DNA from 2 places in the Planococcus sp. SE5232 genome. Region 2 is predicted to be linked to the other one. Evidence: riboswitches for the same ligand, from Rfam matches in the RefSeq annotation. Region 2 holds a riboswitch; the other holds the start of a gene.

Region 1 (5,248 bases), on a different contig from region 2:
GGTCCGCTCCTTTTCAAGAAGCAGATCATAATTAGTTTCCTGCAGCCGTGTACGAAGACTCAGCAACTGGCCGGCTATTTCAAGGAGCCGATTGTCCTTCGGCACCAGCACAAGGTTCAAGCAGAAATCGCTGGCCCATTTGCTGTAGACATCCCCCAGAAATAATTTCTTGTCCGCAGAAACAAAATTCAATTCAAGCGGTTCAGCAGACTGATTGCTGGAAAGGAAGTTGCGTGCCTTATCCTTGCTGCCCTCATCAAGCAAATCGAGGAACGCGGAACAGTCGCCAAATAACTTCCTGGCTTCTTCAGAACATTCCACAATTGACAGTTTGCTGTTCAATTTAAAAGCGGGCAGCGGCCATTCATCAAATCGAGATACTGAAGTCATTGTCAGGTTCCTTTCCAGTCTGGATCCATTTTTTCAATTGATCCAATTCTTTTACGATGATTGTCCCTTCAGGTTCGGAAGCTGGCCAATTTGCCAGTGAAACAGCCCGTCCTCCTAAGATGATAGTCGGCTTAAAATCAAGAGCTCTGAAAGCTACAGCATATTCCTTTAAAATAGGCAGTCGATACGCGAGTGCTGCTGATAATGCGATAACTTCAGGTTGCCAGCGGTTTGCAGAGTCGATTGCGGCATCGAGCGGTAAATTCGGTCCCAAGTATTGGACCTCCCACCCGTTTTCCTTAAATAAGGAAGACACCATCTTCAACCCGATATAATGGTCTTCGCCTTCCGGCCCCAGAACCATCACTTTCTTTTTATGCGAATTTAAAGCTGGCCGACGAACTTCCGTTACCGACACAACAAAATCGCAGATGGCAGTTGCTAAATGTTCGTCCGCCACAGTAATGATATTTTTTTCCCATAGTTCTCCGATCCAATACATGGCAGGCGTCAGAACCAATTGGTAAAGCTCATCTTTAGTATGGTTCTCCAAATATGTTTGGACTAATTGCACGGCCTGCTTTTCATCGCCAGCCAGGAATAGATCGGCCAGTTCTTTTGATTTACTGTTCATGTCACCCTCCTTAACTTTATGAAGGCCTCAACACCGCAATGGCATTCGTTAAACATCCCGTCATAAAGATCTCTTCATTCTTATCTATATTCCCCGGAAGAATCTCCAGTAAGCGCTCAAAATTATCGATAATTAATGCGGTTTCTACATTTCTGCTTGTCAGGACCGTTTCCAGCCAGATTGTGTAATCGATGAAGACCTTTTCATCGTTCAAGGAGAAAGCTGTCTCTAGGTGATCCAGGTGGTGGTGATTATCTTTTTCCGTATGTTCAAAGCCCCGATCGCCAAAACGGTCCCACAGCGTGGGATATGCTTTATATATACTTTCAGCTGTCTCGGAAGCAATTTTATTTTTGATGTCTTTATTCATTCGGCTACCACTTCGTACTGCCGTACGGTGGGAATGATTTTCGCCAGTTCCTGATCTGGGTAGTTCTTTTCCAAATCATGGATTTCCTTGAATTCCTGGCTCTTCACCCATGCCATGTAGGCAGCTTTCGTGTGCCACTCCATATGGACGGTCAATTCGTTTTTCTTCTTGGTGTTTTGGATGAGTCTGAATAAATGAAAGCCCTCCGCCAAATCCACACGGCGTGAACGCTTTTGGTATATCCCAATGACTTCCTGCGTTTTTTCAGGTGGAACAACCACTGTTGAGGTGACAATATACATTCGCTTTCCCCTTTGCATACAAATTTCATTCAATCAGTATATCACTTCGGAAAGCGAATTAAAAGAATAGCGCGGTTCTTTACAGCTACAGCCGAAGGGTTCAGCGAAGTCATCTCAGCAACCATCAGTACTGCGTCTCCCATCTATTATCTTTTTATTTCAACTATTTAAAATTTCATCCTTGCTTTCTATTGCTTAATGATTTATGATTAGAAACATCGAACCAGAAACAACATAAACTTCATAAGATATTTCTTATCTAGAGAGACGGAGGGATTTGGCCCTGTGAAGTCTCAGCAACCAGTCTGATGAAGACACGGTGCTAATTCCAATAGGCTACGCCTAACAGATGAGAAGAATGCATTTCCAGTCAGGGGCTTTCTTCTTTTTTGAAGAAAAGCCCCTGTTTTATTGTTGAGAGGATGAGTGGAATGACAAAACACAGCTTGGAAACTTTATTGGTTCAAATAGGCAATCGCAGCGACGCTGCTACAGGAGCGGTAAATCCGCCCATCTACTTATCAACGGCTTATGAGCATCAGGGACTTGGACAATCGACCGGCTACGATTACACCCGAACAAAAAACCCGACACGCTCTGTTCTTGAAGAAGGTTTTGCTGAACTGGAAGGCGCAGATGCCGCATTTGCCTGTAGCTCTGGAATGGCTGCCATCCAACTGATTTTGTCGCTGTTCCGTCCGGGAGATGAGATATTGGTGCCGGAAGACATTTATGGCGGAACTTATCGCCTGCTGGACCATTTCGCCTCCGCCTATAATATTCATCCAAAATATGCTGAATTTAAAGATGTACAGGATACAGAAGAAAAAATAACGTTGAATACACGGGCGCTCTTCATTGAAACGCCGACTAATCCGCTTATGCAGGAAATTGATCTGATCGCCTATGCAGCGTTAGCGAAAAAGCATAATCTTCTATTGATTGTCGACAATACATTTCTGACACCCTTCTTCCAGCAGCCAATCGAGCTGGGAGCGGATATTGTCATCCATAGCGCCACTAAGTATATCGGCGGCCATAATGATGTGCTTGCCGGATTGGTTGCCGCAAAAGGTGAAAGCATCTGCGAGCGGCTGTCATTCTTCCACAACTCAGTGGGGGCAGTGTTGTCCCCCTTCGACTCCTGGCTGTTGGTACGCGGATTAAAAACCTTGCCGTTGCGCATGAGACAGCATGAAGCAAATGCAAAAGCCATCGCGGAATTCCTGTCGCAGCAAGCAGAGATTTCAGATGTGCTGTATCCCGGAAAAGGCGGCATGTTGTCGTTCCGTCTACAGGAAGAGGAATGGGTCGGGCCTTTCCTGGAAAATATCAAACTCATCACCTTTGCTGAGAGTTTAGGTGGAGTTGAAAGCTTCATCACCTATCCCGCCACCCAGACCCATGCAGATATTCCTTTTGAAGAACGCACTAAACGCGGCGTTTGCAACCGGCTATTACGATTTTCGGTCGGCGTTGAACTCGCTGAAGATTTAATCGCTGATCTGACACAGGCATTTTCGAAATTGAAGAAGGAGGTTGTTGAATATGACTGATCGCATAGAAACCAAGTTTATTCACTCTACCGGAGTTGATCCATTGACGGGTGCTGTAAATGTACCGATTTATTTGTCCTCAACATTCCACCAGAAAAGTTTAGATTCATTCGGTCCCTTCGATTACAGCCGTTCCGGAAATCCGACGCGTCTGGCATTGGAAGAAACCATCGCAAATCTTGAAGGCGGCAAGCGCGGCTTCGCTTTTTCTTCAGGAATGGCCGCCATCTCTTCCGCTTTCATGCTCCTGTCTTCAGGCGATCATGTCCTGGTGTCAGAAGATGTCTACGGAGGTACGTACCGTTTCATCACGGAGGTTTTGGATAAATTCAATATCGAGTATACGTTCGTCAACATGACTGACCTGAATGAAATGGCCAATGCGATCCAGCCGAACACCAAAGTGGTCTACTTGGAAACACCTTCGAATCCGACAATGAACATCACAGATATCGAGATTGCAGCAAAACTGGCAAAAGCCAATGGTTGCCTAACTTTCGTCGATAATACATTCATGACGCCGCTTTATCAGAACCCATTGGCTCTTGGCGCAGATATCGTTCTTCATAGCGCGACGAAATTCCTGTCAGGACATAGCGATGTCGTCGCGGGGCTTGCCGTCACAAAAGATGAAGAGCTCGGAAACCGCCTCGGCTTTATTCAAAACACGTTTGGTTCGGTGTTAGGGGCACAGGATTCCTACCTGCTGATCCAGGGCATCAAAACTCTAGGTGCCCGCCTTGGCCAGTCATCCGAGTCGGCTCGTACCATTGCTGAGTACTTGCACAACCACCCATTGATCGAAGAAGTCTATTACCCAGGATTTTCATTCCATCCCGGCAACCCGATCCACGAACGCCAGGCAAAAAGTGCAGGTGCTGTCCTGTCTTTCCGTCTAAAAGATAAAAAATCAGCCCGCGTCTTTGTGGAACACCTGCGGATTCCGGTATTTGCAGTCAGCCTGGGCGCTGTCGAGTCGATCTTGTCGTATCCGGCAACCATGTCCCATGGCTCTATGCCTGTTGAAGAACGTGAGAAACGCGGCATCACGGATGGCTTGCTCCGTTATTCGGTCGGCCTTGAACATCCCGATGATCTCGTGCAGGATCTTACACAGGCACTGGCTCAAGTAGCCCGCCGCAACGGCTTGAGCATCGCTAACTAGATAAAAATCCTTAGAGAGAAAGAAGGAAAAATCATATGACAACGACTCAAACGGTCACAGCACCATTCAAGGCAGATCACGTCGGAAGCCTGCTTCGGCCGGCTTCCTTACATAAAGCAAGAGAAGATTACAAAGCTGGAGCAATTTCAGCAGAGGAACTTCGGGAAATCGAAACGAAGGAAATCAAACATATCGTCGAGAAACAAATCGAGGTCGGCTTAAAAGCGGTCACAGACGGCGAATTTAGACGATCGTGGTGGCATTTGGATTTCATGGAGCATATCAATGGCTTTGAAGGTTATGTGCCAGAATCCGGTTATCAATTTGCCGGCGAAGAAACAGAGCGTTATGATGTCCGGAACACCGGTAAAATCTCCTTTGATGACAGCCATCCGTTCATCAGGGATTTCCTTGAACTCAAAGACATCGTTGATGGCAGAGCAGTTCCGAAGTTAACGATTCCAAGCCCCAACCAATTTTTCAACGCCGGCATCCGCGATAATTCAATTTATCCGGACATTGAAGAATACGCACAAGCCATCATCCATGTGTACCGCGATGCGATTCAGGCATTCTATCAGGCAGGCGTCCGTTACCTGCAGATCGACGACGTTTATATCGCCGGCCTTTCTTCACCGGAGATTCCATTCAGCGAAGGCGATTACGACCGCGACTATTTAATTGATTTGGCACTTCGCGTAACCAATGGCGCACTTGAAGGAAAGCCAGAGGATCTGACAGTGACAACTCATCTATGCCGTGGAAACTATAAGTCGAAATGGGCTTTCGAAGGCAGCTACGCCTTAATCGCACCAACGATCTTCGCAAAAG
Region 2 (16,110 bases):
TGCCGGTAATGGACGGGCTTGAAGCGACTCGCATCATCCTATCGCGCTGGCCGAAACAGAAAGTGCTGATGCTGACGACATTTAATGATGATGAGTATGCACTTGAAGCATTGAAAAGCGGTGCGAGAGGTTACTTATTGAAAGATGCGGATACGTCAGAGCTGATCCGTTCTATTCGAAGCTGCTTGGATGGCGGACTTGTGCTGGAAGACCATGTGGCTGCCAATATTCTTCCTAAACTGATGAAACAGCCTGCAAAGCAAAAAGTGGATGAATCTTTGACGCCGAGAGAACTGGATATCATCTGCCGCATCGGAGAAGGGCACAGCAATCGTGAAATTTCGGATGAACTGGCGCTGTCGGTCGGAACCGTGAAAAACCATATCAGCATTATTTTGGATAAACTAGAGCTGCGGGACCGCACTCAAATCGCCATTTACGCCATCCGGCATGGACTGGTGTAAGTGAATGTGACGGAGGTCATGGTTTTAGATGAAAGAGATGACGCAAGACAGTGGAGACACTGTCTTTTTTTACATACACTGAGCTTAACGGATCGGAGATTGAAAGGAGAGGGAAACTTTGCTGGAAACCGAAGAGTTGAAGAAAGTGTTTAAAGGCAAGACGGCAGTGGAAGGGGCCAGCCTGTATTTGGATAAGGGCGAGTCGGTCGGTTTGCTTGGGCCGAATGGAGCGGGAAAATCCACGACGATTTCCATGATTTCGACCCTGTTGCAACCGACGTCTGGAGATGTTCGGCTGAATGGCAAAAGCGTCATTAAAAATCCGAGTGAGATGAGGCGGGTTCTTGGCGTGGTGCCGCAGGAAATTGCTCTTTACGGAGAACTGACAGCGTATGAAAATCTGAAATTCTTTGGACGGATTTATGGACTTTCAGGAAAAGCTTTAGAAACGGCTATCCAGCGCTCGTTGGAATTGGTCGGATTGGTGGAGCGCCAGAAAGAGATTGTCAAAACTTATTCCGGTGGAATGAAGCGCCGCGTCAACATTGCTGCGGCTATGATGCACGAACCCGAAGTGATTATCATGGATGAACCGACTGTCGGAATCGATCCGCAATCACGCAGCCACATTCTGGAGATGGTGCGCCAGCTCAATCAAGAAAAAGGATTGACGGTTTTATACACGAGCCATTACATGGAGGAAGTGGAGCGCCTTTGCGATCGCGTCTATATTATGGACCACGGGAAAATCATTGCCAGCGGTACGAAAGAAGAGTTGAAAAGCATTCTTTCGAGTGAAGAAACCGTATGGATTGAACTGGACCGCCCATATCCTGAGTTTTTCAAGGAGCTTCAATCTTTTGAAATGATTAAACAGGCAACTGAGACCGAAAAAGGCATCAAACTGATTCTTCCAAAAGGCAGCCGGGTGCTGGGGAAAGTTTTTCAGGCTTCCGAACGTCATCAGGTTCAAATCATCAATGTCAATGTCCAGACGCCTAGTTTGGAAGATGTGTTCCTGCATCTGACAGGCAGAAAACTGAGAGATTAAGGAGGCAGTCCCATGTATGCGTTTTTTAAAAAAGACATACTGGTTTTATTTCGCGATCGAACTGAATTGGTTGTGCTCTTGGCGATGCCATTCATTTTGATAGCCATTCTGGGGTTTGCATTGAGTGGATTGCTTAGCGGAAACTCGGAAGTCTTATCGATGGAAGTGGCCATTGTCCAAGAAGACGATGAAGAACAGGGAATCCAGCGATTTGCGGAAGAGATTGGAAAATCAGGCCTGCCTGCAGACGCGCAAAATGGAATAATGGCGGCTGCTGAAGAAACCAGCCCCTTTTCCATGCTGCAGGAGATTTTAAGCGATGAAAGTTTAAGCAGTTTGGTGACTGCAAAGGAAATGGATGGTGCAGCGGCAACGCACGCTTTGGAAGAAGAAGAAGTGGTGGCAATCCTCACCATTCCAGAAAATTTCACCTTTAATGCGCTGCAAAAAATGACGTTAGGGGCAGGCGGCGGAAGCGAGTTGGAATTGCTGATTTCGGATTATGCAGCAACCCAGTCAGAAGTTTTTCACGATATTTTGGAGGAATTCGTTTGGTCGCTGAATTTTGAAAGTGCAATTGCCAGAGCGGTGGATGGGGAGGGAGCAGTGCCAGAAGAAGCGCAACCACAGCTTGGAGGTGTGGAAAGCGTTTCAGCCGTGGAGCCGATCAGTTCGTTCCAATATTATACGATTGGCATGGCAGTGATGTTTGCATTATTTGTTGGCGCCACGATATCAGGAATGGCCTATGTCGAAAAGCAGCAGTTTGTTTTTCACCGTATTCTTTTGTCGGACCATCACCCCTATGTCTATCTAGGAGCAAAAGCGATAGCAGCGGCGCTTGTCACATTTCTACAACTCTGCATATTGTTTTTCTTTTCTTCCTTGATATTTGGTGCATTTGATTTGACGGATCTGTCGTTTTGGCCAGGCATGTTGTTGATTGCCTCCAGCTTGGCAATCTGTGTCGGTTCACTGGCTGCCTTTTTAATCGCTTTGACGATGCGCTATAACAACGACACCATTACGACGGTTTTTGCCGGCGGTGTCGTGACGGTCTTTGCTTTTCTTGGCGGCAGTTTTACACCGACGGAAGGCATGCCGGCTTTTGTCCAACAGCTTGGGGGCTGGACACCAAATGGCGCGTCTTTGAATGCTTTTCTTATTTGGGTTCAAAACTTGGACATCAGCATGCTGTGGGAACCGCTTAGCCGGGTTTTCCTGATTACATTTCTTCTATTAATTTTAAGTTTGCTGATATTTCCGAAAAAGGGGGAGGCATAAGCATGAAATCTGTCTTTTTATTACAGTGGCAAAGATTTCGCCGGGCTCCCGTAATGATGCTGTCATTTTTAGTGATGACTATTATATTTGTCGCTTTACTGGCCGGAAATAATCCTGCTGAAAGGTCGGCAATCCTGACTTATGCAGACGCTTCGCTATCGGCAGCCGAGGCGGAAGACTGGGTCGCTTCACTTAATGAAGCGGAAGAATTCAAGTTTCAATTAATGGATGAAAATGAGGTGCGCGAAGCAGTGGCAGCCGGAGACGCGCCCTTAGCGCTGCGCCTTATGGAAGGGAATTACCGGATTGTGCTGGCGGCGGATGATATGAGCCGCTTTGTCCTGGAAGCTTTTTTAAACCGGAAATATCGTGAGGAACTGCGTTTCCAACAAGTAGAGCAGCAAACAGTCGGAAGCGATATACGGACCGAAGTTGCGGCTTTGATGGAAGAGCCGCCGCTTCAAATAGTCACTGCTACTCTGGATGGCAAAGAAGAATTCCGATATGACAATCAATTGCAGCTCTTATTCGGGATGACGCTGTTTTTCTCGGTTTACACTATCATGTTCAGTTTGATGAAAATTGTTGAAGAAAAGAAATACGGCACCTGGGATCGCTTAATCCTGTCTCCGGTGGGAAAATGGGAAATTTATCTGGGGCATCTAGCGTATAGCTTTACCATCGGCTATTTCCAGATTGTGTTGATTTTCGTACTATTCAAATACGTGTTTAATTTTGACGTCGGTGATCGTTTTGGAGCTATTTTATTGATCATCGCATGCTACACGTTTGCGATTGTTGCGCTCAGCATGCTCGTAATGAGCCTGGTTAGCCGGCCGCAGCAGCTTCAGGCAGTCGTCCCGATTATTGCAACTGGGATGGCGATGATCGGCGGCGCTTTCTGGCCGATTGAACTGGTCAATAGCAGTATGCTGCTGGCAATATCCAAAATCCTACCGATCACTTATGGTCTTGATGCGTTAAAAGGCGTCGCAATATACGACCGCAGCTGGCAGGAACTCAGCAAACCTATTTCAATTTTATTGCTATACGGAGTGGTTTGTATGGGAATTGGGATCAACTTGATGGAACGGCGTAATTATTGAATTGGGAAGTTGAAAATGGATATTCATTGTAGCTCCTCTTATCGGAGCTACCTTTGCAGCCATAGTTTTTAAATCCTTCTTCCTTGTAAAAGAAGAGACCGGGATTGAAATAGCTGGAGAATCGGATATCAACCTTGCCAGCAAGTAAAAAAGACTGCTTCCCATGGTAGTGACCCCTTAAAGTTAGAATTTCAGTTATGCAGCTAATTGGCTGGCATGCTGGGGAAGACCTTTATATTAAATGAAACATCAAACTGTTTTTACTGATCTTTTTTTCGATTGGATTAGGTCTGGCCTTATTGCGCCTATTTGTGAACAGCTCGATCAAGAAGATGAAAGACAAGGATTGGAAAGTGAAGGTATTATTCTTCGCTGTACTGCTAGGGTTTGGCCTTCCGTTCCAATCCGGGTTTAGAAACGAAGTACTGTTTTCAATGGATTCAGCTTTTCTGGCAGGCAGCATCACCATGCTGGTTATCGGCATGCTGTTTATGACAACTTTCTTCGGATATGCAGTGAATAAGTTTCATGTAAGAAATGCAGAGGAATAATGGAGATGACCGTTTGGAAGTTCGAGGAGAACTTTTAAACGGTCTTTTTTAAAAAGAAAGAAGTCAGTTCTTGATTTAAATAACTGATTATTCTGTATTCCGTATTGATTTATTTTGAAAGCGCTTTTATAATAAGGGTGATATCAAATGTGCTGAGAAAGAACATTTGTAAAAGAGTTTTTATTGAAGAAAAGCATGATCCATACATCCTGTTTATACATATAGTGAGTTATCGTTTTCTGTTGATGCGAAAATCGGAGAAGGAGCGTGGATGATGAAAGTAGAAAAAGAGCTGGCGATTATTGAATTGGAGGCGACTTCAAAAGAAGAGGCATTGCAGTTATTGGGCAGCAAGCTGATCGAACAAGGCTATGTTAAAGAAAATTTCATCGAAAGCATACTCGAAAGAGAGAAAAACTATCCAACAGGGTTGCCGACAGAGCCTTTTGGCGTAGCGATTCCCCATACAGACGGCGATATGATCCATACATCAACAATCGCCTTTGCCAGTTTGAAGAACCCGGTCAAGTTCCTGATGATGGGAACAGACGATAAACTGGTCGAGGTGAAGCTGATTTTTATGCTCGCTTTAAAAAGTCCGGATGACCAATTGGAAATGCTGCAGAAGTTGATGGAATTGATACAAGACCCGGAAATGGTCTCAAAGCTGGTCCAGATCAAAAGCGTAGACGAACTCAATGGATTAGTAGGAGACAAGGTATAAAAATTACGGCATTTTCCCTTAGATATGCTTTTTCTTTCGATAGATTAAAATACAAGTCGAGGAGTGAAGTTGATGGGATTTTTACAATGGTTCGTAGATCTGGGTGCTTCTGTCTTACTGCCGATTTTGATTTTTATCTTTGCATTAGTGCTGGGAACCAAGCCCGGTAAAGCGCTGCGTGCCGGCATCATCGTCGGGATCGGGTTTGTGGGCATCAACCTGGTCATCGGATTGCTTGTTTCGAGTCTCGGGCCGGCCGCGCAATCAATGGTCGATAATTTTGGATTTCAATTAAACACCATCGATGTAGGATGGCCGGCAGCTTCTGCTATTTCCTATGGTACGTCTTTAGGGAGTCTCGCCATTCCATTGGGGGTTGGCGTCAATATTCTCCTCCTGACTTTTGGTTTGACCAAAACGCTGAACGTCGATATTTGGAATTTCTGGCATGTGGCGTTCACCGGCTCGTTGGTCTATGCTTTGACCGGGGATTTTTGGCTGGGGCTTTTGACCATTGTCGTTCACTTGATGCTTCTGTATTTGATGGCAGACGTCCTGGCGAAGCACATCGAGAAATTTTACGGTTTTCAGAACATCACGTTCCCGCATGGAACCTCAGCGCCGTCCGCTTTTGTCGCGATGCCGATGAACTGGGTTTTTGACCGGATCCCCGGCTTCAACAAGCTGGAGGCCGATCCGGAATCGATTCAAAAAAGACTCGGGATCCTCGGAGATTCCACCATCATCGGTGTATTGATCGGGATTCTGATCGGAATATTGGCTGGGTATGATGTTCCTGGCATCCTGCAATTGTCTATTCAGACTGGGGCCGTCATGGTCCTGCTTCCGAGAATGGTCGCTTTATTGATGGAAGGCTTGATACCGGTATCGGAGGCAGCAGGCGAATTTGTGAAAAAACGTTTCCCGGGAAGAGATCTCTACATCGGGATGGACAGTGCCTTGGCAATCGGGCATCCAGCAGTACTGTCCTCGGCTTTGCTGATTGTGCCGATCACCATTTTCATGGCCGTCTTGCTGCCGGGAAATTCCGTTCTGCCGTTTGCGGATCTGGCTTCCATTCCATTCCTGATCTGTTTGATGGTTCCGATTTTCAGAGGGAACATCATCCGAACCGTAATCGGTGGATCGATATACATCGGAATTGGTTTTTACATTGCCACGTGGATTGCGCCGCTGTTTACAGAAGCTGCGATTGCTTCGAACTTTGAGATGGGCGAGAACACCAGTATTTCGTCATTGATCGATGGAGCGGTTTGGACAACATTCATATTCGTCTGGATTCCGAGAATCCTCAGCTGGTATGGCATGATCGGATTGGGGCTGTTGATTTTGTTCGGACTGATTTATCAAAACAAAATCAAACCAAGACGACAGAAACAAACAGAAGCAACAGGAGAGGGAGAGGAACTTAAATGAAAAAGTTATTGATCATGTGCGGAACAGGAATCGCGACTTCGACCGTCGTGAAAGGAAAAGTGGAGCAATGGCTGAAGGACAATGACTTGAGCCAGGAAGTGAAGATTTATCAGTCGAAAGTCAGCGATGAAATTGGGCGGATTGATGAATACGATGTCGTGCTGTCGACTACCTTAGTGCCGGATAAGATAAAAGACAAAGTGATCGATGGGGTGCCGCTGTTGACCGGCATCGGCGTCGATAGCATGTACGATAAAGTATTGGCTGAGATCAAGCGCGAGTAATGCATACTGCTCGAAAGAAAAAACATCCCGTTGCGAAATCGATTCATTTCACAACGGGATGGTTTTATTTTGGGGTTAGAGGATTTAGAGCTCTTCCCCACGCGTCTCAATCACATGCTTATACCAATGGAACGAAAGCTTTTTCTTACGGTTCAGTCCGTCTTTATGATCGACGTAGATGAAACCGTATTGTTTTTTGAAGCCGTTCAGCCAGCTCAGCAGATCGATGGCCGACCAGGCGTAATAGCCTTTCAAGTTGATGCCCTGACGAATGGCAGTCTTGATGACCTTCAAATGCTCTTCAATGTATTTGATGCGCGGGACATCGACGATTTCGCCTTCGATGATCGGGTCTTCATCGCCCAGCCCGTTTTCTGTAACATACATTTTGACGTCGCCGTAGCGCGCTTTCAGCATATGGAGCCCGTCCAAAAATCCTTGCGGTGAAATTTCCCAACCCCATTTAGTGTAGGTTTTATCATCCATCTTGACTGTCCGGTAATAGCCATCGAAAGAAGGGCTGCCGGGAACCAAGGTGGAGGTTTCTCTTGAGTGTTCTATCGAAGAAACCGCTTCATGGATTTTCTCCACTCGGATGGGCTGGTAATAATTGAGTCCGATGAAATCGTTATTGTCGGCATTTCTCCGCAAGGTGTCCAGTTCTTCTTGTGTCCAGTCGGGGGTCCATCCTTTTTCCTCCAGTTGCTTGACCACATAGGGAGGATACTCGCCTTTTAAGATGGGATCGTAATACCAGTTCGTCTCGTATTCATTGGCGTGCTGTGCAGCTTTCATGTTGTCTTCGCGATTGTTGATGCTATAGGCTGGAAGGAATACGTGGGTAATGCCGATTTCGCCGTATTGCCTCAGCTTTTTATAGGATTCCACTGCCATGGCATGGGCGTAGAAGACGTTATGGGTCGCCTGGAAATAGTTCTTTTCGTCGTTTTGGATGCCTGGCGGATGGGCGCCTTTCAAATAGCCTAATCCGCAGAACATGACGGTTTCGTTGAAGGTGATCCAATGTTTGACTCGATCGCCGAAGGAACGGAAACAGGTTTCTGCATAGTTGACGAACGCTCTGGCTGTCCGTTTATTGGTCCAGCCGCCATCTTCTTCAAGCGTCAGCGGCAAATCCCAATGATATAGCGTCACGAAGGGGACGATGCCGTATTTCAGGCATTCATCAATCAGGTTGTTGTAGAATTCCAGGCCTCTTTCATTCATTTCCCCATCACCTGTAGGAAAAATACGCGCCCAGGAGACGGAAAAGCGATACGATTCCAGGCCCATCTCCGCCATTAAGCGGATGTCTTCTTTATACCGGTGGTAATGGTCGACGGCGATATCGCCGTTTGTTCCTTCAAATGTTTTGCCGGGAATCTTGGAAAAGACGTCCCAGTTGGTCGGCCCTTTGCCGTCTTCACTGGCGGCGCCTTCCACTTGATAGGAAGCGGAAGCTGCGCCGAATAAAAAGTCATGTGGAAACTTCAGTGGAATATCGTCATTTTTCATAGTAAAAGCCCTCCATCTGCATTTGTTAATTGAATTATAGCAATAGAGAGCAGAGAGCGAGAAATAAAGGCGTGTGGAGGAACTTGAAGCAATTCTTTCCACCGTGCATAAGTATTTCTACAAATTGACTTCGCTTAACGGAATGGGTATATTAAATGGCGAAGAAGATGATAGGAGTGAACCGTTTGACCCCGGACGTGGAATTACAGAACTTGGATTTGATTGATTTATTGAGCGAGCGCCATATCGCAACACGGAGAATTTCGGAAAGCGCATGGAATGACGCAAGCGAAATCCATATTTCAAACTCTGAATGGTATATCATGGCCAAAATCTATAAAAAACAGCCCACCATTGCATCTGTCACTAAAAATGTGGACATTTCCCGCCAAGCGATTCATAAATTCATTAAAAACCTGGCAGCCAAAGGTTTGGTGGAAGTGCAGAATGTGGAGAACAATAGAAAAGAAAAATGCATTCGCTTAACGGCTTTAGGAGAAGAATACTACGAGAAACACGAAGCGCTGAAAATTCAGCTGGAAAATAAAATTGCAGAAAAAATCGGCAAGGACCAGATGAAAGCCCTCAAAGATCTGTTAAGAGCCGATTGGGGAATCTAACCCGAACTGAAGAACGCCCTGCTTCATCAATCCATTGATGAAGCAGGGCGTTCTTTTTTATAAGGAATGTCCAATATGGACTTTTTATGAGGTGGGAAGCGGTTGATCATTCTTGATCAGGTCATTGATCTGCTTATTGATTTCTTCAAAGCTGGTGTCCAAAGCGCGGGCAAGTTCTTTGAAGAGAATGATCTGCGTGTTATTCAGCAGTTTGTAGTCGCGTTCGTAAAGTGTCGTCTTCTCAAGCTGGGCATCGAATTTTTTGCGCATCAAGGTGTTGACGACTTTTGCGATCTGCAGGCGATCTCCTGAATTGATGAGCTCGGAATATTGCTTCAGCCGTGAGTTTGGCTGTGTTTCCCATTCGGCCCCATCCTGTTTAAAGCTTTCGACGATAGCAAGGGCTTCTTCTTTCTGGAGGAGCTTCAGCATGACCACCTTCTCGTTATCGACAGGTGTGCTGATGGTCACTAAGGTATTCTCCAAAGGATGCAATTTATAATATTTTTTCGTGACCCCTGAAACTGTTTCGTCACGAATATCGTCAATTCTACATAGGCCATGGGCGGAATAAATGATGTGGTCTCCAATAGTGAACATTTTTTTCCTCCTAAAATATATCTCAACTTCCTTTATTATAACACAAGTTCACTTAATTGTAAACTTAGTTGACAATTAAGTGGAACGCTTTTGAAAAGACATACAAATGTCATGAAAAACTGGGTTAGAACAGGCAGAAGCAGGGAATTATAATACGAGGCGACTTACGGGCTGCCAAAGTGGAGGTATAAGAACAATGAAGACGATAGAAGAAGCAAAGCGTTTGATCATCGCCGAAAAACTGAAGCATTATAATGAGCGCTTGGCTGACATGGAGCGGGATTTACAGTTTTTCTACGAAGAGTCAATAGACGATGAAGAGTCCCTTAAAATCATCATGGATCTGCAGGATAAAGTGAAGCAATTAAAAGCAGTGAAAAATAAAGAAAGCCATGAGACAGTCACCTGAAACTGTCTTTTTTGCTGTCTTCAGGTAAGTCTGATTGATGCGCGATAATGTGCTATTATTAGTAGTGGATTTATCGTGGATATGGACTATCACCGGAACTTAACAGGAGGCAAATACAATGGATAATAATGATTTATTGATCAGACTGCGCTATGCGCTGGATATAAAAAACAATGACATGGTCGAAATCTTCAAATTGGGCGGCGTTGAACTGAGCAAGGAAGAAGTGCTGAAAGTGCTGACGAAAACGCCTGAAAGCGATGAGGAGGACAATGACAGCATCTGGGCCGAACAGGAAACCGACGATTACATCAAAGCGGACGATCATCTGTTTGAGTCGTTCTTGAATGGCTTCATCATTTTCAAACGAGGGCGTCAGGAGCCGAAACCGGGTCAGCCAGAAGTTCCAGCGTTGACGAACGAGCGCTCCAACAACCTATTGCTGAAGAAAGTGAAAATCGCCTTGCAGCTCACCAGTGAAGATATGCTGGAGATTTGGGATTTGGCGGGTGTGACCGTATCAAGAGGCGAGCTGGGTGCATTGCTCCGGAAAGTAGGCCACAAAAACTATAAAGAATGCGGCGATCGCTACGCACGGAACTTCCTTAAGGGCTTGGCGATCAAGTATAGAAAATAATCTGGTTAACAGATCTATAAGCGGTAGGATTGAAAGGGTTCGGGAAGAGTTATTCCGAATCCTTTTTTTCAGTTGCGAGCAGCTGCAATTCATGGAGAGTCTCTTGCTGAGTCTCTTCCTGCATAAACGATTCAGCAAGAAAGCTGCGCAAGTATTCTTCTTTCCGGCTTTTAGAAAGCTGTGTTTGTTTCAGGAGTTGTCTGGCTTCAAAAAGAAATTCAAGATAGTGTTCGTAGCTTTCGTCAAACTGAGTCTGCAGATCCTGCTTGATTTTTTTCGCAAGCATAGGGCTGGCGCCATTCGTTGAAACCGCGATGCTCAATTTGCCTCTTTTCAAATGAGCCGGAAAATGGATATTTCCAGACTCGGCTTCAGTGGAAGCATTGATCAGGCAGTGCGGAGGTGCAGCTTCTTTGGCGGCCGCGTTGACAACTGGATCATCGGTGGCGATGATCATCATGAAAGCCTCTTCGGCCTCTTTTGAGTCGAAGTTTTTTTGTTTCCATTGGATTTTCCCTTCTTCAGCCCACTGCTTTATTTCCGGTGCCACGGCGGGACTGATTACGGTCAGCACAGCTCCACTGTCCAGTAAAGTGTTCAGCTTCCGTTTGGCGATGCGTCCGCCGCCCACTACAATCACTTTTTTTTCTGCCAACTCAATCATGATGGGAATTACCGTCATCTTCTCCGCCTCCTTAACTCTCCTAATACTATCAAAAATATTCCTCTCTGCGTCGAACAGAAACCATTCATCAGCTAATCAAAATAATTTTACTTGCGCTAGCCATTGGCAGGGCAGCTTTCCTGGAAAAAAGTCTAAAAAAATTTAAAACATAGTTTGACACTCGGAATAGTCTATTATATACTTTGTGAAATCAAACATTTCAAACAATTCTCATTAAAATTGAATAGGCGTTCTTATCAAGAGAGACGGAGGGATTGGCCCTTTGATGTCTCAGCAACCCTCCTATAAGGAAACGGTGCTAACTCCAATAGGCTTCATCAGCCTAGAAGATAAGAAGATTGTTTTGTTTTTCCGGACCTTCTTCTTGTCGAAGAGGGTCCTTTTCTTTTTGTTCGAACGCTTTGGAAGTTTGGTTTCAGAATGGTTCGAAATGAACAGCGCAATTCAAAACTAACCTTGGAGGTAATGAAATGACTAGTAAAGCACACGGTGGAGATTTGGTAAACAGACAGGTGACAGGCACGGAAAGAGAAAAGGCCTTGAAAAATGCAGAATCGCTTTCCTCATTATTCGTTTCGGATTGGGCGATCTCAGATCTGGAACTGATCGGCATCGGAGGCTTCAGCCCATTGACCGGTTTCCTTGGACAAAAAGATTATGAAAGTGTGGTACATACATCGCGCCTCAGCAATGGCACGGTTTGGAGCGTGCCAATTACACTGTCGGTCACCAAAGAAGAAGCGGATAGCTACCAAGTCGGCGACGAAATTGCGCTGAAAGGCGAAGACGGTGTGATTTACGGAACGCTCGCACTGAAGGAGAAATACGCTTACGACAAACGGTTGGAAGCGGAAAAAATCTACGGAACGACGGAAGAAGCACATGCAGGCGTTAAGAAATTATACGAACGCGGCGATGTGTACCTGGCCGGACCGATCACCTTATTGAATCGCCCGGATCACAGCGAATTCGAGGAATTCCATTTGGATCCGGTTGAAACGCGCCAGTTGTTCCAGGATCTTGGCTGGAAGACGATTGTCGGTTTCCAGACGCGCAACCCGGTGCACCGGGCACATGAGTACATCCAGAAAGCGGCATTGGAAGTGGTTGACGGATTGTTGTTGAATCCACTTGTGGGCGAAACGAAATCCGACGACATTTCAGCGGCGGTGCGGATGGAAAGCTACCAGGTCATCTTGAAGCATTACTATCCTGCAGATCGTGCGCGCCTAGCCATCTATCCTGCAGCAATGCGCTATGCGGGACCGAAAGAAGCGGTTCTTCACGCCATCGTCCGCAAGAACTATGGCTGCACACATTTTATCGTCGGGCGCGACCATGCCGGTGTCGGCGATTATTACGGCACATACGAAGCGCAGGAATTCATCAGCCAGTTCGAAGACGAACTGGGCATTCAAATCTTCAAATTCGAGCATTCATTCTACTGCAATGCATGCGAAAACATGGCAACAGCCAAAACCTGCCCACATACGGCAGAAAATCATGTTCATTTGAGCGGTACGAAAGTACGTGAATTGCTTCGCAACGGGGAGAAGCCCCCGAAACAATTTTCCCGTCCGGAAGTGGCGGATGTCCTTATCAAAGGCTTGCGGGAGACCGTAGTAAGTAACTAAGTTGAAGGATGGTTGCCCATGTCAGTCGAAATGATTTTTGTGCTAATTGTCATCGTTGCTATGGTCAGTGCCTTACTGTTTGAAGTTGCCCGTCCGGATATGATCGTGTTCTCTGCATTGGTGGTTTTGCTGCTGTCAGGAATTTTAACGACAGAAGAAGCATTGCGCGGCTTTTCCAATCCGGGAATGCTGACCATTGCCTTATTGTTCATCGTTGTCGGTACCGTACAAAAGCATGGCCTGATTGACCAGATGATGATTGGCTGGCTGAACAAGGGCAAGAGCCTGAAAGGATCATTGTTCCGTATTTTTCTTCCGCTCCCGCTATTTTCGGCTTTCTTGAATAATACGCCGATCGTTGTGACATTGACGCCCTTATTGAAGAAATGGTGTGAAGAAAGGAATATTGCACCATCCAAGGTGCTGATTCCTTTATCGTATGTAACGATTTTAGGAGGCACCATCACCTTGATGGGAACCTCGACGAACCTAGTTATTCACGGCATGCTCATCGATTATGGGCTTCCAGGATTTTCGCTGTTCCAATTGGCGATTGTCGGCATTCCCATCACCATTGTCGGATTAATCTATTTATTTACCGTCGGCAATATGCTGTTGCCTGAAAATAAGGGGTTCAGCAAGCAGGTTGCTGAAGATTCCCGGAAATACATCGCTGAAATGAGAGTGGAAGAGGCGTTTCCATATACCGGTCAAACGGTTGAAGAAGCGAAGCTTCGTGATTTGAAGGGGCTGTACCTGATTGAAATCATTCGGGATCATGCCCGGATTTCATCGGTCAGTTCCAAAACCGTTATCCAAGCTGGAGATCGCCTGATTTTTACAGGACTTATTTCCACCATTGCCGATTTGCAAAAAAGAAAAGGGCTGACATTGAAGACGGGAACCGATCTTCAATTGGAAGACCTGAAAAACGGCAATACACAGCTCGCGGAAGCTGTGGTTTCCCATGAATCTTCGCTGCTGTCGAAGACCATCAAGCAATCCCAATTCCGTTCACGCTATGATGCCGGTGTTATGGCCGTTCATCGCAATAATGAGCGCATCAAAAGCAAAGTCGGCGATATCATTCTGCGGCCGGGCGATACGCTGCTGCTGCTCGCCGGAACGGGTTTTGTGGAAAAATACCAGCAGTCCAATGACTTTTATGTCGTCTCTTCCATGAAAACCCCAAAATCCCTGCAGGAAAGCCGGTTCGTGGGTTGGTTTTCATTGCTGGTGCTACTGGGCGCCATTATCCTGGTTGTTGTCGGTTGGCTGAGCATGTTCAAAGCCATGGCATTGGCAGTGCTGATTTTGCTGGTGACCAAATCAATTTCAATGGAAGACGCTAAAAACGATGTGCAGTTTAATGTACTGCTGCTGATTGCCAGTGCATTCGGAGTTGGGGCAGCTATGACCAAAACGGGTTTGGCACAATGGGCGGCAGACGGGCTGTTGGCAATCGGCCAGCCATTCGGCCTGCTGGCCATTCTGATTTTAGTGTATCTGCTGACCAGCATCTTTACAGAATTGATCACCAATAGTGCGGCGGCGGTCCTGATGATTCCAATCGGCATCGAAATGGCCAGCAATCTGCAGCTTGACCCAATGGGCTTTGCCGTCATTATCGCCATTTCCGCATCCGCCAGTTTCATCACGCCAATCGGTTATCAGACCAATTTGATCGTCTATGGACCGGGTGGCTATAAATTCACAGATTACGTCAAAGTAGGGACACCCCTTAGTATTCTAGTCATGTCGGTTACCATTGGAATCGTCTACTATTACTGGTTTTAGGAGGAGAAAAAATGAGCAAATCAACGAATATCGTTTGGCATGAATCGAGTGTTACAAAAGAAGATAGACAGAAATTGAATAATCACAAAAGCGGGGTCCTGTGGTTTACGGGGTTATCGGGCTCAGGGAAATCGACGGTATCCGTTGCCTTGGAAAAAGAAATCCACGCACTTGGAATCCGTACCTACCTATTGGATGGGGATAATGTCCGCCACGGGTTGAATAAAAACCTGGGATTCAGTCCCGAAGACCGCACTGAAAATATCCGGCGGATCGGTGAAGTCGGAAAGCTGATGAGCGATGCCGGGGTATTGACTTTGACCGCATTCATTTCTCCGTATCAGGAAGACCGCGATCAAGTCCGTGCGCTGCTTGAAGAAGATGAGTTTATCGAAATTTATGTGAAGTGCAGTGTGGACGCTTGTGAAGCACGCGATCCGAAAGGCCTTTATAAAAAAGCCAGAGCCGGAGAAATCAAAGGGTTTACCGGCATCGATGCACCCTATGAAGAACCGGTGAAACCTGAAATCGTCATTGAAACCGATAAGCAGTCACTGGAAGAATCGGTTCAAGTGATTATCGATTATTTGAAGAAAACAGGCTACTTGGGCTAATGGCAAGTGGCATTGACCTGAATCGACTGCTCGAAATCAGCCTCTCCGCAGGCCGGGAAATCATGGCGGTTTATGGACAGGAACTGACTGTTGAGGCAAAATCGGACGATTCGCCGCTGACGATTGCAGATCAGCGGTCTCACCGCGTAATTGATGCAGGACTGAAGAGCGCCTATCCGGAAATACCGGTGCTGAGCGAAGAGGGCAGTGAAATTCCTTATGAAGAACGGAAAAACTGGAAGCGGTTTTGGCTTGTGGATCCACTCGACGGCACCAAGGAATTCATCAAACAGAACGGCGAGTTTACAGTCAACATCGCATTAATAGAAGGAAACTATCCTGTTCTCGGCGTTATTTATGTGCCGGCGACCGATGTATTCTATTTTGGTGAAGACAATGAGGGCGCCTATAAATTGGAAGATGCTTCTGCTGAAAGGTTTGAAAACGTTGATGTACTGCGCGAAAAAAGCATTTCCTTATCTGCTGAAAAAACGGGGGATATAACCCGGATCGTCACGAGCCGCTCCCATATGTCGGCTGAAACACATGAATTTATTGAACGGCTGAATAATGAAGGGCAATCGATTGAGCGTGTATCGGCTGGTAGCTCTCTGAAATTTTGTCTAGTGGCCGAAGGGCAGGCGGATTATTACCCGCGCTTTGCGCCGACGATGGAATGGGATACGGCTGCCGGACAA

What was found. Region 2 has a riboswitch for S-adenosylmethionine ahead of sat (sulfate adenylyltransferase). Riboswitches for the same ligand answer to the same signal wherever they lie in the genome.
Region 1: another riboswitch for S-adenosylmethionine. It lies ahead of ACRC6Q_RS05335 (methionine biosynthesis PLP-dependent protein); the one in region 2 lies ahead of sat (sulfate adenylyltransferase).

The regions. Positions count from the first base shown of each region.
Region 1 covers NZ_JBOGCP010000001.1:1,153,133-1,158,380, reverse strand. Annotated here, with positions in the region: gene ACRC6Q_RS05355 (STAS domain-containing protein) at 1-390, opposite strand, end outside; gene ACRC6Q_RS05350 (cobalamin B12-binding domain-containing protein) at 368-1,024, opposite strand; gene ACRC6Q_RS05345 (hypothetical protein) at 1,041-1,394, opposite strand; gene ACRC6Q_RS05340 (antibiotic biosynthesis monooxygenase family protein) at 1,391-1,696, opposite strand; SAM riboswitch class I at 1,949-2,052, shown strand; gene ACRC6Q_RS05335 (methionine biosynthesis PLP-dependent protein) at 2,128-3,252, shown strand; gene metC (cystathionine beta-lyase) at 3,245-4,417, shown strand; gene ACRC6Q_RS05325 (5-methyltetrahydropteroyltriglutamate--homocysteine S-methyltransferase) at 4,453-5,248, shown strand, end outside.
Region 2 covers NZ_JBOGCP010000003.1:430,640-446,749, reverse strand. Annotated here, with positions in the region: gene ACRC6Q_RS13320 (response regulator) at 1-464, shown strand, start outside; gene ACRC6Q_RS13315 (ABC transporter ATP-binding protein) at 583-1,515, shown strand; gene ACRC6Q_RS13310 (ABC transporter permease) at 1,528-2,799, shown strand; gene ACRC6Q_RS13305 (ABC transporter permease) at 2,802-3,905, shown strand; gene ACRC6Q_RS13300 (hypothetical protein) at 4,259-4,456, shown strand; gene ACRC6Q_RS13295 (PTS sugar transporter subunit IIA) at 4,728-5,180, shown strand; gene ACRC6Q_RS13290 (PTS galactitol transporter subunit IIC) at 5,253-6,617, shown strand; gene ACRC6Q_RS13285 (PTS sugar transporter subunit IIB) at 6,614-6,901, shown strand; gene ACRC6Q_RS13280 (GH1 family beta-glucosidase) at 6,986-8,395, opposite strand; gene ACRC6Q_RS13275 (MarR family winged helix-turn-helix transcriptional regulator) at 8,572-9,036, shown strand; gene ACRC6Q_RS13270 (CarD family transcriptional regulator) at 9,121-9,636, opposite strand; gene ACRC6Q_RS13265 (hypothetical protein) at 9,833-10,045, shown strand; gene ACRC6Q_RS13260 (DUF1456 family protein) at 10,164-10,682, shown strand; gene ACRC6Q_RS13255 (NAD(P)-binding protein) at 10,732-11,364, opposite strand; SAM riboswitch class I at 11,598-11,703, shown strand; gene sat (sulfate adenylyltransferase) at 11,838-13,001, shown strand; gene ACRC6Q_RS13245 (SLC13 family permease) at 13,020-14,798, shown strand; gene cysC (adenylyl-sulfate kinase) at 14,810-15,412, shown strand; gene cysQ (3'(2'),5'-bisphosphate nucleotidase CysQ) at 15,412-16,110, shown strand, end outside.